2 regions of the Vibrio sp. KUL70 genome follow, and region 2 is predicted to be linked to the other one. Evidence: riboswitches for the same ligand, from Rfam matches in the RefSeq annotation. Region 2 holds a riboswitch; the other holds the start of a gene.

Region 1 (7,359 bases), 1.5 Mb from region 2:
ACGCTTCGCCTCGGTAACGTAAGCATTGCCAGGGCCAAAGATTTTATCGACTTTGGACACGGTTTCAGTACCGTAAGCCATCGCGGCAACAGCCTGGCCGCCACCCACATTGTACACTTCATCAATTTTACAAAGCTTAGCTACGTATAGAATCTCATCTGCAATCGGTGGTGGTGAACAAAGCACCACTTTACGACAACCTGCGATCTGAGCCGGAACACCAAGCATTAGAACCGTTGAGGGAAGCGGAGCACTACCACCCGGAATGTAAAGACCAACCGTATTGATAGCGCGAGTCACCTGCTCACATACAACGCCAGGTTGAGTCTCGACCTTAATTGGTTGCGGTTTTTGCGCTTCGTGAAACTTGGCAATGTTGCTGTAAGCTTGCTCTAGCGCTTGCTTCATTTCTGCTGTTAGACGAGCACTCGCTTCTTCAATCTCATCCGCTGAAACGCGGATCGACTTTGGCGTTACTCGATCAAATTTTTCAGTCAGTTCAGTCAGAGCAGCATCGCCCTCACTTCGCACTTTAGCGATAACTTCAGAAACAGCCGCGGTGATGTTTGCGCCCTCACTAATCGCAGGACGCTCTAGTACAGAATCTTGCTGAGATTCACTTAAAGATTGCCAAACAACGGTTCTCATGCAAATTACCCCATCATTTTTTCGATTGGTAATACTAGGATTGAACTCGCACCTAGCTCTTTTAGTTGTTCCATCGTTTCCCAGAATAAGTTTTCTGTACTTACTAGGTGAACTGCAACTTTATCTTTGTCCGTTGAAAGAGGCAGAACCGTTGGATCTTCAGCACCTGGTAGCAGCGCTTTGATTTGCTCAAGTTGAGAAGTTGGAGCGTGTAGCATGATGTACTTTGACTCTTTCGCTTGTTGAACACCCTGCATACGCGTCAGTAGCTTTTCAATCAGTGCTGTTTTGTCTGCGTCGAATTCACCAGTACGTTGAATCAGAGTCGCTTTAGATTGGAAAATGATTTCAGCTTCTTTTAGACCGTTCGCTTCTAGTGTTGCGCCTGTCGAAACTAGGTCAGCAATCGCATCGGCTAGTCCAGCACGAGGAGCAACTTCCACAGAGCCAGTCAGCATACAAGTGCTGAAATCAACACCTTGCTCGTCCATGTAAGCTTTTAGAAGCTGAGGGTAAGTTGTCGCGATACGCTTGCCCGCTAAGTCTTGCGGCCCGTTGTACTTTTCGTCTTTATTGATTGCGATAGATAAACGGCAGCCACCGAAATCAAGACGACGTAATGTTTGGAACTCCGCAGGCTCTTTAAGAGCGAGACGATCGAGACGAACTTCTTCCAGTTCATTTTCACCGATGAAGCCAAGGTCAACAACACCGTCCATGATCAAACCTGGGATGTCATCATCACGAACCAATAATAGGTCGATTGGCATATTTAGTGAGTGTACAACTAGGCGCTCACCCATGATGTTGAATTTAACACCACATTTTTTTAGTAGGTCTTGGCACTCTTTACTTAGGCGACCTTTCTTTTGAATTGCGATTCTTAGGCGTTGTGTCTGCATTGCTGTATCCCTGTGCAAATATTTGAATTTATTAAATAATTTAAAGTGCTAAAACGAAAAAACCCTCGGAAGACTCTGTCATCCCGAGGGTTTAAATCTAAATTCTTTTGACTTAACCTCCGGGAGTAAACTTGCTCCCGGGTACGCGTATATCTCCCCGAAAGACTAGATAGGGTGATGATGGTGATGAATGTTCATTACTAATTTACGCATACTTATCAGCTCTTATGTTGTTTGCTGTCTTGTATCCACACTAACTAAGCTGGTGGTCTTTTTCAACCATTAATTCGAACTTTTTTCACTATTTTTAAAATTAATTTAACGCCAATTAAAAAGGGAAGCCGTGGCTTCCCTCTTAAGTGTTGTTATTTCACTGATTAGCTCTTACACGTTGCCATTTTACAACGCGAGAAGTAACCCAGTGCGAAACACACACCAACGAATGTCAGTGCTGCTGCTGAGAATGAGAGTGCTACAGAGGCCGTCATACCCAAAACAATGAAGCCTACACACGATACTAGAGCCACAGACAGCGCGTAAGGAAGCTGTGTTGCTACGTGGTCGATGTGGTTACAACGCGCACCAGTTGAAGAGAGAATCGTTGTGTCAGAGATCGGAGAACAGTGGTCACCAAATACAGAACCTGCCAGTACCGCACTTAACATTGGCAGCATAAGTGCTAGGTCTGTCGCGCCAGCCATGTCACCAGCAATTGGTAGCATAATACCGAAAGTACCCCATGATGTACCAGTAGAGAACGCCATTAGACCAGCAAGTAGGAATAGAATAACCGGTAGCCAATGGTAATCTATGTTGCCCGTCGCTAGTGAAGATAGGTAGGTACCTGTTTTCATGTCGCCAATAACAGAACCGATTGTCCATGCGAATACAAGGATCAGGATTGCGCCAAACATTGAGCGAGCACCAATCCACATAGTACGAACAATTTCCGCCACCGGCAGTTTTTGCTTAACCACAGTTGCTAAGGCAACAAGTAGACCTAAGATACCACCGTAGACAAGAGACTTACCGACATCTGTGTTTTCAAACGCACCTAGTAGGTTGAACGCTTGGCCGTCAGCTGCCAGTGCTGCGCCGCCGGTGTATAGCATCGCTGCTACTGTCGCCACGATAAGAGATACGATAGGCATGATTAGATCAGACACAGAACCGTTTTGGCTCTCTTCAATGTCTAGCTCTTCATTTAGATCGTGAGCTTGTTGGCTGTCGTTGTCGCCTTCAAAACCACGGCCTTGAGATGCTTCAATTTCGTGGTCACGCATTTTGCCTACATCAAGACCAAACCACGCCACTGCAAATACCATAAGTAGTGCAAATACTGCGTAGAAGTTCATTGGGATAAGACGGATGTATGCGCCCAGTGCCGAGTACTCGGTCATACCATGAGTCACTAGAATGCCACCGATGATAGTCATGATGTATGCACCCCAGCTAGATGCCGGCATGATCACACACATTGGAGCAGCTGTTGAATCTAGAATATAAGCAAGCTTAGCGCGAGATACATAGAAACGGTCTGTTACAGGACGAGAGATCGCACCAACGGCTAGGCTGTTGAAGTAATCATCAACAAAGATGAATACACCCAAGAATGCAGCTAATAGTTTAGAACCACGTTTGCTTTTAACACGAGACTGTGCCCATTCAGCAAACGCACGAGTACCACCAGATAGCGTTAGCAACGCCGTCATCATACCCAAAAGAAGAAGGAACCCGACAATACTCATGTTCCAAGTGTTGATACCGCCGTCTTCAATGAAAACACCCGATACCTTAGTAACAACATAGTTCGCGGCATTACCAACTGAGTAATCAGCCAGTAAAATAGCCCCCATTACAATACCGATACCAAGAGAAACTAAAACGCGACGAGTCACAATAGCGAGACTCAATGCCACAAGCGGCGGCAGCAATGATAAAGGTGATGTTGCAAAATCTATTAAATTCATGATCTTCAAAAACCAGTTTATTTTTATTTGGCTAGAGATCTACTGCAGACAAACTCGGTACAGACGACCAAGTTCATGTTGAACTAAGCGAAAGGGAAGTGAACACTTCACCCAACCCTACAGTAGCGCTCCATAGTTTAAAATTAAGACTATGGCAGTGTTGTACCTATTTAGCACAACCCCAGCAAATTGCTTAGATATACAATTTACTTCGGCAATTACACCTTTCGCTCTCATTCATTGGCATCACCCCAATGAGAGTTACTTTTTGCAATTGCGCCTCTACGTGCGATAACACTTTTAACTATTGTTCGTTTGATTTAACAACAATTTAACCAGTACATCGCATCAGGTAGCCGCAATTGTACTCAACAAAAGAGACAATGCAACATATCACTCCGATAAAACTAACTTTTTTGTTAGTAAAGTAATCAAGATGCTCACAACATCGCCACACCTACTCCACTAGTCACATATCACATTTATAGACTAATACTAGACATATTATATCTTAAACTTGGGACTTCATCGGTTTTTCTGAAAGTTCCCCTATTTTTTAATATTTAAATTAATTCTGAACAGAAATACTGTTTGTGTTCTTTAATACCTCTGTTTATTATTAAGAGGATTAATTAATTTATCTTGATGGGAAATATCATGTCTGAATTAACAAAAACTCTATTAAATATCCGTAGCCTTCGTGCATTCTCACGTGAATTAACTCTTGAGCAACTAGAAGAAGCACTAGACAAACTGACTATCGTTGTGCAAGAGCGTCAAGAAGCTGAAGCTGAAGAACGTGCTGCTCGTGCAGAACAAGAAGCAAAACTAGCGGCTATCGCTGATCAAATCGCTAAAGATGGCATCGACGTTGCAGATCTAATCGCGGCTCTTTCTGGTGAGTCAAAAGCTAAAGGCGCTAAATCTAAACGTGCACCACGTCCTGCTAAATACAAATATGTTGATGCAAACGGTCAAGAGAAAACTTGGACTGGTCAAGGTCGTACACCTTCAGCGATCCAACAACAACTTGATGCTGGTAAATCTCTAGAAGATTTCGCTATCTAATTATTAGCATTCAAACTCATATAATAAAGGCCTACTTAGATAGGCCTTTATTTTTATCTGTACTAACTATCAATCACACACTAGTCCTAAAAACAGTAGCAACAATCCCCCAACTCTTGCTACTCGCGCGCCTGAGCTCAGAATAAACAGAGTGACAACAACCAATTTCACTGGCTCAAATTCAGGCATTTATAGAATCTAATACCAAAGTATATACCTGTGAATGTTATTCCATTCAGAAACATTGAATAATAAGATCGTCAATAGCAAGCGCTGCTGTGTAATAGTCTCATTATTTTTATGTATATACACGCAAATGATAATCATCGCGGCTTTATGCATATAGTATATTGAAGTGTTCTTGTTAAGATCTGTATGACAGTGTCTACATAAATAATCACTATCAGCTGCTATTGCTATTAATCAATTGGGTTCCAACGTTTCGAAATCTCAATCTAACGTGCCATGATTAATAGAATAAAAAAACCTCAAACTGGATTTGAGGTTTTTAGAAAATTTGTTGTTCAACCGTGAGGGGTTAACGCTCCCAGTATGCTTCTTCTAAACTGTCTTCACGTTCAGGAAGACCGCGAGATAAACGTGGAGAGTGCTGAACTAACACCTCATAACTCGCACGGTTTGAATATTTACATACCTGTGAGAATGAAGAGTAAGTCAAAAATGAGTGCTGATGCTTACTTGAATTTGGTACGTTCTCTTTATGGTACTTATTTGCAGCCATATCGTGTAGCAACGCAGATAACGCAGCATCACCCGCACCATTGGTGTTCTTAATTTTCTCAGGACCACCCATGTAAGGGGCGATATGCGAGTAAACTTTAATAGGAGATTCACACAACGCTTTATGCGCAGGGCGACTGAATTCAAAACGGTTGAATTCAGCAATAGAACCCGGTAGCAACGGTAAGGTCGTTTCGCGCTTCGCAGACTCTTCTGTATAACCAGCCATAAACAGACCTACTGGACCTGCGGTACATAGAACCAAATCTACCCAATCCAAAGTTTTATCTGAAGCAGCGAGAGGATCGCTTTCACCTGTTAGGGCTTCGGCTTCATCTTCATTCATCGCAACAACCGTTACATGTTGCTCTAAGAAGTCTTTCCAAAACTCAGGGTCATCTTGAATAACGAACTTAGTACCTAGCGTCAGTACCACTGGCACATCGTATTTCTTCGCGTACTCAATCGCTTTCATTGTCGCTTCAGGCATAGGGTCGCCTGGCTTACAACGAACAAGGTATGCGGTAAGAACTAACGCAGAAGCACTTTTAAAAATCTTCTCTGGAATGCTGTCTGGATTTAACTGGTTCATTTGACCTTCGCTGATTGCAAAGGTGCGTTCACCATCTTCAGTGATCAAAGCAAAGCAACGACCGATTGCGCCATCTACCCCTTGTAAATGGTTCAGATCCATTCTGCTTGATGTGTTACATAGGTAACGGTAACCGTAGCTGCCGATTTTGATATCTTGGCTCATTACACCCAATAGCGTTGAGCGGTCATCTGCTAACACTGAGTAGTTGTGTAGCGTGTTACCAATGGTGCCACCAGCGTATTCATTAGTAATCAGACACTGCTCTTTTAGCTCTTGGTATAGAGACTCTGCAGCTTCGTCATTGATAACGAGAGAATGACCTTTACTTAAACCATACTTTTCAATTAATTCTGAACTCACTTTCGCTTCGATATCCACCAAAGTTTGGTCAATACCAATAATATGAGTGCGAGACATCTTCTTGCTGTTTTGAGATTGGCTCACTAATGGGTCACGAGCATGAACCGGAAAATAGTGCTTTGATTTACGTTGTCCAGGAAATTTCATAAGGCTAGTCTAAGTCAAGGGGAAATAGGGGGCGGATTCTACCGCGCTATATTTAGCGCGGCAATCACTCAAACTATAGCAAACGTTTGCATGGGTATTTTTTTATTCGCCTTCCATAAAGCTTAGATCTGGCAGCATATCCAGATGTTCTGCGTAACGCTTTTGGTTAAATTCAGCGTTGTTCTTCATGACATCAAATACTTCGATGGCAAGTGCACATGCCATCGCTGCAATCGCATCTTCACGAGAGTGCCCGGTCATCATCAAACGCATTAAAGTCTCTTTCACCTTAATCGGTTGTCCGTCTTCTAGCTGATTTTCAATAATCTCAATCAACTGCTCTTCTTGCATAAATTCATCTTGTTCAGACATTTTTTCATCTCAGGTCTTGGATTTTCAGCGACTATGCCACATATAGGTCTGACATCCTAGCGACTCGCTTCGCTTTCATCAGGTTCCTAACGAAATACAAGCTCACTTCTTGTACAAAAGAAACTGTGATTCCGGTCTCGGATCTGTCACGTTGTTTCTCTTTCTGTTAGAATCTGCGACCAAGTAATAGTAACGGTGTTTAGACATGTCAGATATCAGCTCTGGAAACAGCCAAAAGAAAGTAATTGTCGGTATGTCCGGCGGTGTAGATTCGTCAGTTTCGGCGTATCTTCTCCAGCAACAAGGCTATCAGGTAGAAGGCCTTTTCATGAAAAACTGGGAAGAAGACGATAACGAAGAGTACTGTACGGCAGCTGAAGATCTTGCGGATGCGCAAGCGGTTTGTGACAAGTTAGGTATCCACCTTCACACCATTAACTTTGCTGCAGAATACTGGGACAACGTATTCGAATACTTCCTTGCAGAATACAAAGCAGGTCGTACGCCAAACCCAGACATTCTTTGTAACAAAGAGATCAAATTCAAAGCCTTCCTT
Region 2 (7,359 bases):
CTCAGCGATTCACTGGATCACCTTTATCGTGCTCCTTTACTGGGTAGATCAACGCACTTCCCAGCATTACCAAAAGGGATTTAGCGTTATCAGTAAGACGTTGTTTAGAGTAACGAGCTTGGTTGTGCCTATTCTTGTCAGCTTTTATATGTTAAGTGCCCTGCATACCAACTATGTATTGACCAAGTTTGAGAAGTCTCAGCCTAAAAATCCGGACATTCTAAAAGAGGTTTCGAACCCTGTAGTTTGGAAAGATCGTTACGATTGGGATATCTACAGTACTTATCTCAATATCGGACTCTATCAAGAAGATCCGAAGCTGATTCAGCCGTATATCGATTGGTCTTTGAATATCATCAAGTCGAAGCCTCGACCTGCGTTTTACAACAACCTGATCTTGGCTTACCAAGGCTTAGGGGACGAAAGCAAAGCAGAGCAGATTCGTAGCGAAGCGCAATTCCTGTTCCCTAATCGAGATTTTTCAACGGTGCAGTACCAGCGCCCATCACAGGTAAAATCATCGACATCATCAGCTCAAAGCGGCGCTCAATAGCAACGCAATAAAAAAGGCGAACGAGATGATTCGTTCGCCTTTCAAATCAATGAGTCACTCTGTTTACTTCAAAACATCCGCCAGAGCTTTCAAACACAAAGCAACATTCTCTTTGCGAGCACCATAACCCATTAAGCCAATTCGCCACGCTTTCCCGGCTAATGCGCCAAGACCTGCGCCAATCTCTAGGTTGTACTCTTCAAGCAGTCGTGTTCGAACCGCCGCTTCATCAATCCCTTCAGGGAAATACACCGCGTTCAATTGCGGTAGTCGACTTCCCTCTTCAACCACAAAGCTTAGACCCAGCGATTCAAGCCCTGCCTTTAACTCACGATGCGCTGATTGATGACGCTCCCAAGCATTCTCTAACCCTTCATTGCGTAGAATCACCAATGACTCATGCAAAGCGTACAGGCTATTTACCGGTGCAGTATGGTGGTAGCTACGCTTTCCTTCACCACTCCAGTACCCCAGTACCAAACTCTGATCTAAGAACCAACTCTGCACCGGCGATTGACGCGCTTTCATCTTCTCTACCGCCTTTTGCGAAAACGTCACTGGCGAAAGACCCGGAACACAAGATAAACACTTCTGACTACCCGAATAGACGGCATCTAACTGCCATTCGTCCACCAGCAGCGGGACACCACCCAATGAAGTCACAGCATCCACGATGGTTAGTGCGTCAAAACGACGAGCAACCTGAGAAATCGCTTCCGCATCTGTAAGGGCGCCCGTTGATGTTTCTGCGTGAACAAACGCAACCGCGACCGCATCTGGGTGCTCAGTGAGTGCTTGCTCCACCTTATCGACCGATACAGGTTTCCCCCACTCATCATCAACCAAAATAGCTTCGCCACCACAGCGAACTACGTTTTCACGCATTCGCTCACCAAATACACCATTACGGCACACAATCACTTTTTCGCCAGGTTCAATCAGATTGACGAAGCAGGTTTCCATACCTGCACTACCCGGTGCTGAAACCGCAATCGTAAACTCGTTTTCCGTTTGGAAGGCGTACTTTAGTAGCTGTTTCACTTCATCCATCATATTGATAAACAGAGGATCTAAGTGACCGATAGTAGGACGACTCAGCGCCTGTAGCACTCGTGGGGAAATATCAGAAGGCCCTGGCCCCATTAACGTGCGATGAGGAGGAAAGAAGCTTTCAGCGATTGAGGTTGTGTGCAGGTTCGACATAATTATCCTTTATGTTTATGACATCAACCTTCCACACTAAAGCAAATCTACAACCTCAGCAATTAGTCGAAAGTCTCGAGGTCAAACCAGTGTCACAGAATTGTTAAATTTATTTTCACTTTATCTTGAGTTATCGATTGACATTCTTACCGCAAACACGTTCAATAAATCAGCTATCAAGCAGAAGAGGAGCACTGCCCAGGTAGATGTTTTGTGGAACCACATTTCCAATACAGAGCATTCAGGGGGAGCAGTGCCGAGGTAACTGAAACATGTCGGGTTTCTGTTATCGGTTAATTGGGCTGAATCCCATTAACTGTCATCATTCCAATATGATGAGGAGCTTCTGAGGTTTACAATTCAAATACACACCTCTCTTTTTGCTCTAAACCCTCTCTTCAAAACATTGGACGTTGGATTACCAACAGTAATTTTTATTTTAGGAAGTCGGGAGATTTATCGTGAGCGCATCTAATGTAGCTGGTTCTTTTAATGTCGCCAAATTCGGTGGGACAAGCGTTGCTAACTTTGAAGCAATGAGTCGCTGTGCAGCCATTATTGAGAATAACCCAAATACCAAGCTTGTTGTCAGCAGTGCGTGTTCAGGCGTCACCAATCTTTTAGTTGAACTGGCAAACGGTGTACAAGACCAAGCCCGCCGCCAAGAGTTAATGAGTCAACTAACCGATATTCATCACGCGATTTTGGATCAACTCGCAGAGCCTATGAGTGTCGAGAAAGAGATCCATGCGATTTTGGACAACGTTGCCAGTGCTGCAGAAGCTGCATCTTTTCACTCCAGTGCCAAGTTAACTGACCATCTAGTGGCGTGTGGTGAGCTAATGTCGACCCACCTTTTTGCGCAAATTCTTCGAGAGCGTGGCGTATCCGCAGTCAGATTTGATATTAGAGAAGTGTTGCGTACCAATGACGCTTACGGCAAAGCAGAGCCTCAACTGGAGCAGATCTCTCAGCTTGCTCAAGAGAAACTGATTCCTCTATGCCGAGAGCATGTCGTGATCACTCAAGGTTTTATTGGTGCGGACGATGAAGGCAATACAACCACACTCGGTCGTGGCGGAAGCGACTATTCAGCAGCACTCATTGCAGAGTCAGTATTAGCTTCTGGTCTAGAGATTTGGACTGATGTCCCGGGGATCTACACCACAGATCCTCGTATCGCCCCTAAAGCTTCACCAATTCCAGAGATCAGCTTCAGTGAAGCCTCTGAGATGGCGAACTTTGGCGCTAAGATCTTGCACCCTTCTACATTGGTGCCAGCGCTACGTCATAAAATTCCTGTCTTTGTCGGGTCATCTAAAGAACCTGAAAAAGGCGGTACTTGGATTCGTCAACAAGTTGAGAGTTCGCCACTGTTCAGAGCTCTTGCCCTTCGTTGTAACCAAACTATGGTCACACTGCGCAGTGCGAACATGTTCCACGCATACGGCTTCCTAGCAAAAGTATTTGAAATCCTCGCTAAGCATAAGATCTCTGTCGATCTTATTACAACGTCAGAGATCAGTGTCTCTCTGACGCTCGATCAGACAGACACTTCTGGTGGTGCTCCGGAATTGCCTGAAGTTGTACGCAAAGAGCTTGAAGAGCTATGTACAGTAGAAGTTGAACACAACCTATGCCTTGTGGCACTTATCGGTAACAATATGAGTGAGAGCAAAGGCTATGCAAAACAGGTATTCAGCACTCTTGAAGACTTTAACTTGCGTATGATCTGCTACGGAGCAAGCCCACACAACCTTTGTTTCCTTGTGCATGAGTCAGTTTCTCGCTCGGCAATTCAGAAACTCCACCAAGAGTTGTTTGAGCAAGAGTAATACATTCAAACAGATACAAAAAAGGGTTGCGCAATGGCAACCCTTTCACTTTCTAGTCGATCTTAGTTAATGTTTGGACCTAACCACTTCTCAGCTTCCAGCGCATCCCAGCCCTTGCGATCAGCGTAGCTATCTACTTGATCTTGCTGAATCTGAGCAATGGCAAAGTAACGTGAATCAGGGTGAGAGAAATACCAACCCGATACTGATGCACCTGGCCACATCGCGTAACTGCTCGTCAAAGACATATCGATCGTCTCTTCCACTTTCAGTAGCTCCCACAATGAGCCTTTTTCTGTATGCTCAGGACATGCAGGATAACCCGGTGCTGGACGAATACCTTGGTACTTCTCACGAATCAACTCATCATTCGATAGGTTTTCATCGGCGGAGTAGCCCCAGATATCTTTACGTACTTGCTCATGTAAGTACTCGGCAAATGCTTCAGCAAGTCGGTCAGCGACCGCTTGAATCATGATGGCATTGTAGTCATCGCCCGCCGCTTTGTATTCATCAGCAAGCTCACGCTCTCCAATGCCACCTGTTACGGCAAAGGCACCGATCCAATCTTTCTTACCTGACTCTTTTGGTGCAATGTAATCAGACAGACAGTAGTTAAAACCTCTTGGCTTTTCTGTTTGCTGACGTAGGTTATGAAGAACCTTAGCCACCTCAGTGCGTGATTCATCAGTATAAACTTCAATATCATCACCAACGCTTGCCGCAGGGAACAGCGCACACATACCACGAGCTTTAAGTAAGCCCTCACGTTCAACTCGATCAAGCAGGTCATTGGCGTCTTTAAATAGACGCTTTGCCTCTTCGCCCACTTCCTCATGTTCAAGAATGGCAGGGTATTTGCCCACTAGTGACCAAGTCATGAAGAACGGAGTCCAATCAATGTAACGACGCAAGGTTGCTACATCAAAGTCATCATAAACATGCACACCCGGCTTAGCTGGAGCTGGCGGCGTATAGCTTTCCCAATCAATAGCCACTTTATTCGCTCGAGCTTGCTCTAACGTTACCGGCTTAGTGCGAGGCTTCTTGCGATTGTGCTGATCGCGGACACGCTCGTAGTCCAAATCTAGCTTCTCAACAAACGCCGGGCGAAGCTCATCAGATAATAGAGAAGTACATACCCCAACCGCTCGTGATGCGTTGTTTACATACACCACTGGGTTCTTGTAGTTCTGTTCGATCTTAACGGCAGTATGTGCTTTAGAAGTTGTCGCACCACCAATCAAAAGTGGCAAGTCGAAATCCAAACGCTCCATCTCTTTAGCGACATGTACCATCTCATCCAGTGATGGAGTAATTAGGCCAGATAAACCGATAATGTCGACATTCTCTTCTTTAGCGACTTTTAGAATCTGTTCACAAGGAACCATCACCCCAAGGTCAATAATCTCGTAGTTATTACACTGCAGTACCACGCCCACAATGTTCTTACCGATATCGTGAACATCGCCTTTTACGGTAGCGAGCAAGATCTTACCGTTTGAAGAACCTGCTTGTTTAGATGCGTTGATGTAAGGCTCTAAATGCGCAACCGCTTGTTTCATTACACGTGCAGACTTTACTACTTGAGGAAGGAACATCTTACCTTCACCAAACAGATCACCCACCACGTTCATACCATCCATTAGAGGGCCTTCAATGACCTCTAGTGGTTTACTGGCATTCAAACGAGCTTCTTCAGTATCTTCGACGATAAACTCAGTGATACCTTTAACCAGTGCATGCTCTAAACGCTTCTCAACCGACCAAGTACGCCACTCGAGTGCAGAAGCATCTTCCTCTTTACCGACACCTTTATTAGCGTATTCCGCAGCGATATCCAGTAATCTTTCAGTCGAGTCATCACGACGGTTAAGTACTACATCTTCTACCGCTTCACGCAGTTTATCCGGGACGTTATCGTAAATTTCAAGCTGACCTGCATTAACGATCCCCATGTCCATACCGTTTTTGAAACAGTGATATAGGAATACCGCGTGAATCGCTTCTCGTACGTAGTTGTTACCACGGAAAGAGAACGATACGTTAGATACACCACCCGAAATCATCGCATATGGAAGGTCGCGTTTGATGTCTGCTACCGCGTCAATGAAATCAACCGCGTAGTTGTTGTGCTCTTCAATACCGGTCGCAACAGCAAAGATGTTCGGGTCGAAGATAATATCTTCCGGCGGGAAACCAACTTCATCCACCAAGATATTGTATGCGTTAGTACAAATCTCTAGCTTACGCTGACGGGTTTCTGCTTGACCGACTTCGTCAAAAGCCATCACGATAACCGCAGCACCATAACGGCGAATCAGCTTAGCTTGCTCAACAAATTTCTCTTTACCTTCTTTCAAGGAGATCGAGTTAACGATGCCCTTACCTTGAATACATTTCAGGCCGGCTTCGATGACTTCCCATTTCGAGGAGTCGACCATAATAGGCACTTTAGAGATTTCAGGTTCAGACGCACATAGATTTAAGAAACGCACCATGCACGCCTCAGCGTCTAGCATGCCTTCGTCCATGTTGATATCGATGATTTGTGCGCCATTCTCAACTTGTTGACGAGCAACTTCCAGAGCCTCGTCATAAAGCTCTTCTTTAATTAGACGCTTAAATCGAGCAGAGCCAGTCACGTTGGTACGCTCACCAACATTGACGAACAAGGTATCTTTTTCGATAGTGAGGGGCTCTAACCCTGATAGGCGGCATGAAACAGCTAACTCAGGTAAAGCACGCGGCTTAACGTTGTCGACCACATTAGCCATATGGCGAATATGTTCTGGAGTGGTACCACAACAACCACCGATTAGATTTAGGAAGCCGCTCTCCGCCCACTCTTTTACATGAGAGGCCATATCTTCAGGAGAGAGATCGTATTCACCAAATGCGTTAGGAAGACCAGCATTAGGGTGAACTGAAACAAAGGTTTCTGAAATGCGAGAAAGCTCATCGACATAAGGACGTAGTTCATCAGGCCCAAGGGCACAGTTCAAGCCAAAGGACAGTGGGCGAACGTGACGCAATGAATTGTAGAAAGCTTCTGTTGTTTGACCGGAAAGCGTTCGACCTGATGCGTCTGTGATAGTACCTGAGATCATGACTGGAAGAGTAATCCCTAACTCCTCGAACACAGTATCAACGGCAAATGCACAAGCCTTAGCATTTAGAGTATCGAAAATGGTCTCAATCAGGATCAGATCAGAACCACCTTTAATCAGCGCTCGAGTTGATTCGGAGTAAGCCTCCACTAACTCATCAAAGCTAACATTTCGATAGCCAGGGTCATTTACATCAGGGGAAATCGAACAAGTACGGTTCGTTGGGCCAAGCACGCCAGCTACGTAACGAGGCTTGTCAGGTGTTTTTGCAGTCCACTCATCGGCAGCTTCACGCGCCAACTTAGCAGCAGCAAAGTTAATCTCTTCACTGAGGCTTTCCATATCATAGTCAGCCATCGCAATGGTAGTTGCGTTAAAGGTATTGGTTTCAAGGATGTCTGCGCCAGCTTCTAAGTAAGCCGAATGTATGTCCTTAATAAGCTGAGGTTGAGTAAGCACCAAAAGGTCGTTATTGCCTTTAAGATCACTATGCCAATTGGCAAAGCGCTCACCTCGATAGTCCTGCTCTTCCAGTTTATAATTCTGGATCATGGTGCCCATACCACCATCGATCAATAGAATTCGTTGCTCTAACTGAGCTTCGATCTGTTGCTTTACATTACTTCCCACAGTACAGCCTCATTCCTTTAATTATCAC

Evidence for each region. A riboswitch is a leader RNA that binds a small molecule or an ion and turns the genes downstream of it on or off. The one in region 2 is predicted to bind lysine.
Region 1: linked by a shared signal. The riboswitch ahead of AC6I7V_RS08370 (Na+/H+ antiporter NhaC family protein) and the one ahead of lysC (lysine-sensitive aspartokinase 3) in region 2 are both predicted to bind lysine.

Annotation. Positions count from the first base shown of each region.
Region 1 is NZ_AP045834.1:1,924,836-1,932,194, forward strand. It holds gene hisD (histidinol dehydrogenase) at 1-654, opposite strand, end outside; gene hisG (ATP phosphoribosyltransferase) at 654-1,550, opposite strand; His leader region at 1,604-1,740, opposite strand; gene AC6I7V_RS08370 (Na+/H+ antiporter NhaC family protein) at 1,928-3,520, opposite strand; lysine riboswitch at 3,636-3,813, opposite strand; gene AC6I7V_RS08375 (H-NS family histone-like protein) at 4,178-4,588, shown strand; gene AC6I7V_RS08380 (inosine/guanosine kinase) at 5,127-6,431, opposite strand; gene AC6I7V_RS08385 (hypothetical protein) at 6,534-6,803, opposite strand; gene mnmA (tRNA 2-thiouridine(34) synthase MnmA) at 7,009-7,359, shown strand, end outside.
Region 2 is NZ_AP045834.1:300,303-307,661, reverse strand. It holds gene AC6I7V_RS01450 (PglL family O-oligosaccharyltransferase) at 1-553, shown strand, start outside; gene AC6I7V_RS01445 (pyridoxal-phosphate-dependent aminotransferase family protein) at 617-1,756, opposite strand; lysine riboswitch at 1,933-2,110, shown strand; gene lysC (lysine-sensitive aspartokinase 3) at 2,218-3,591, shown strand; gene metH (methionine synthase) at 3,654-7,331, opposite strand.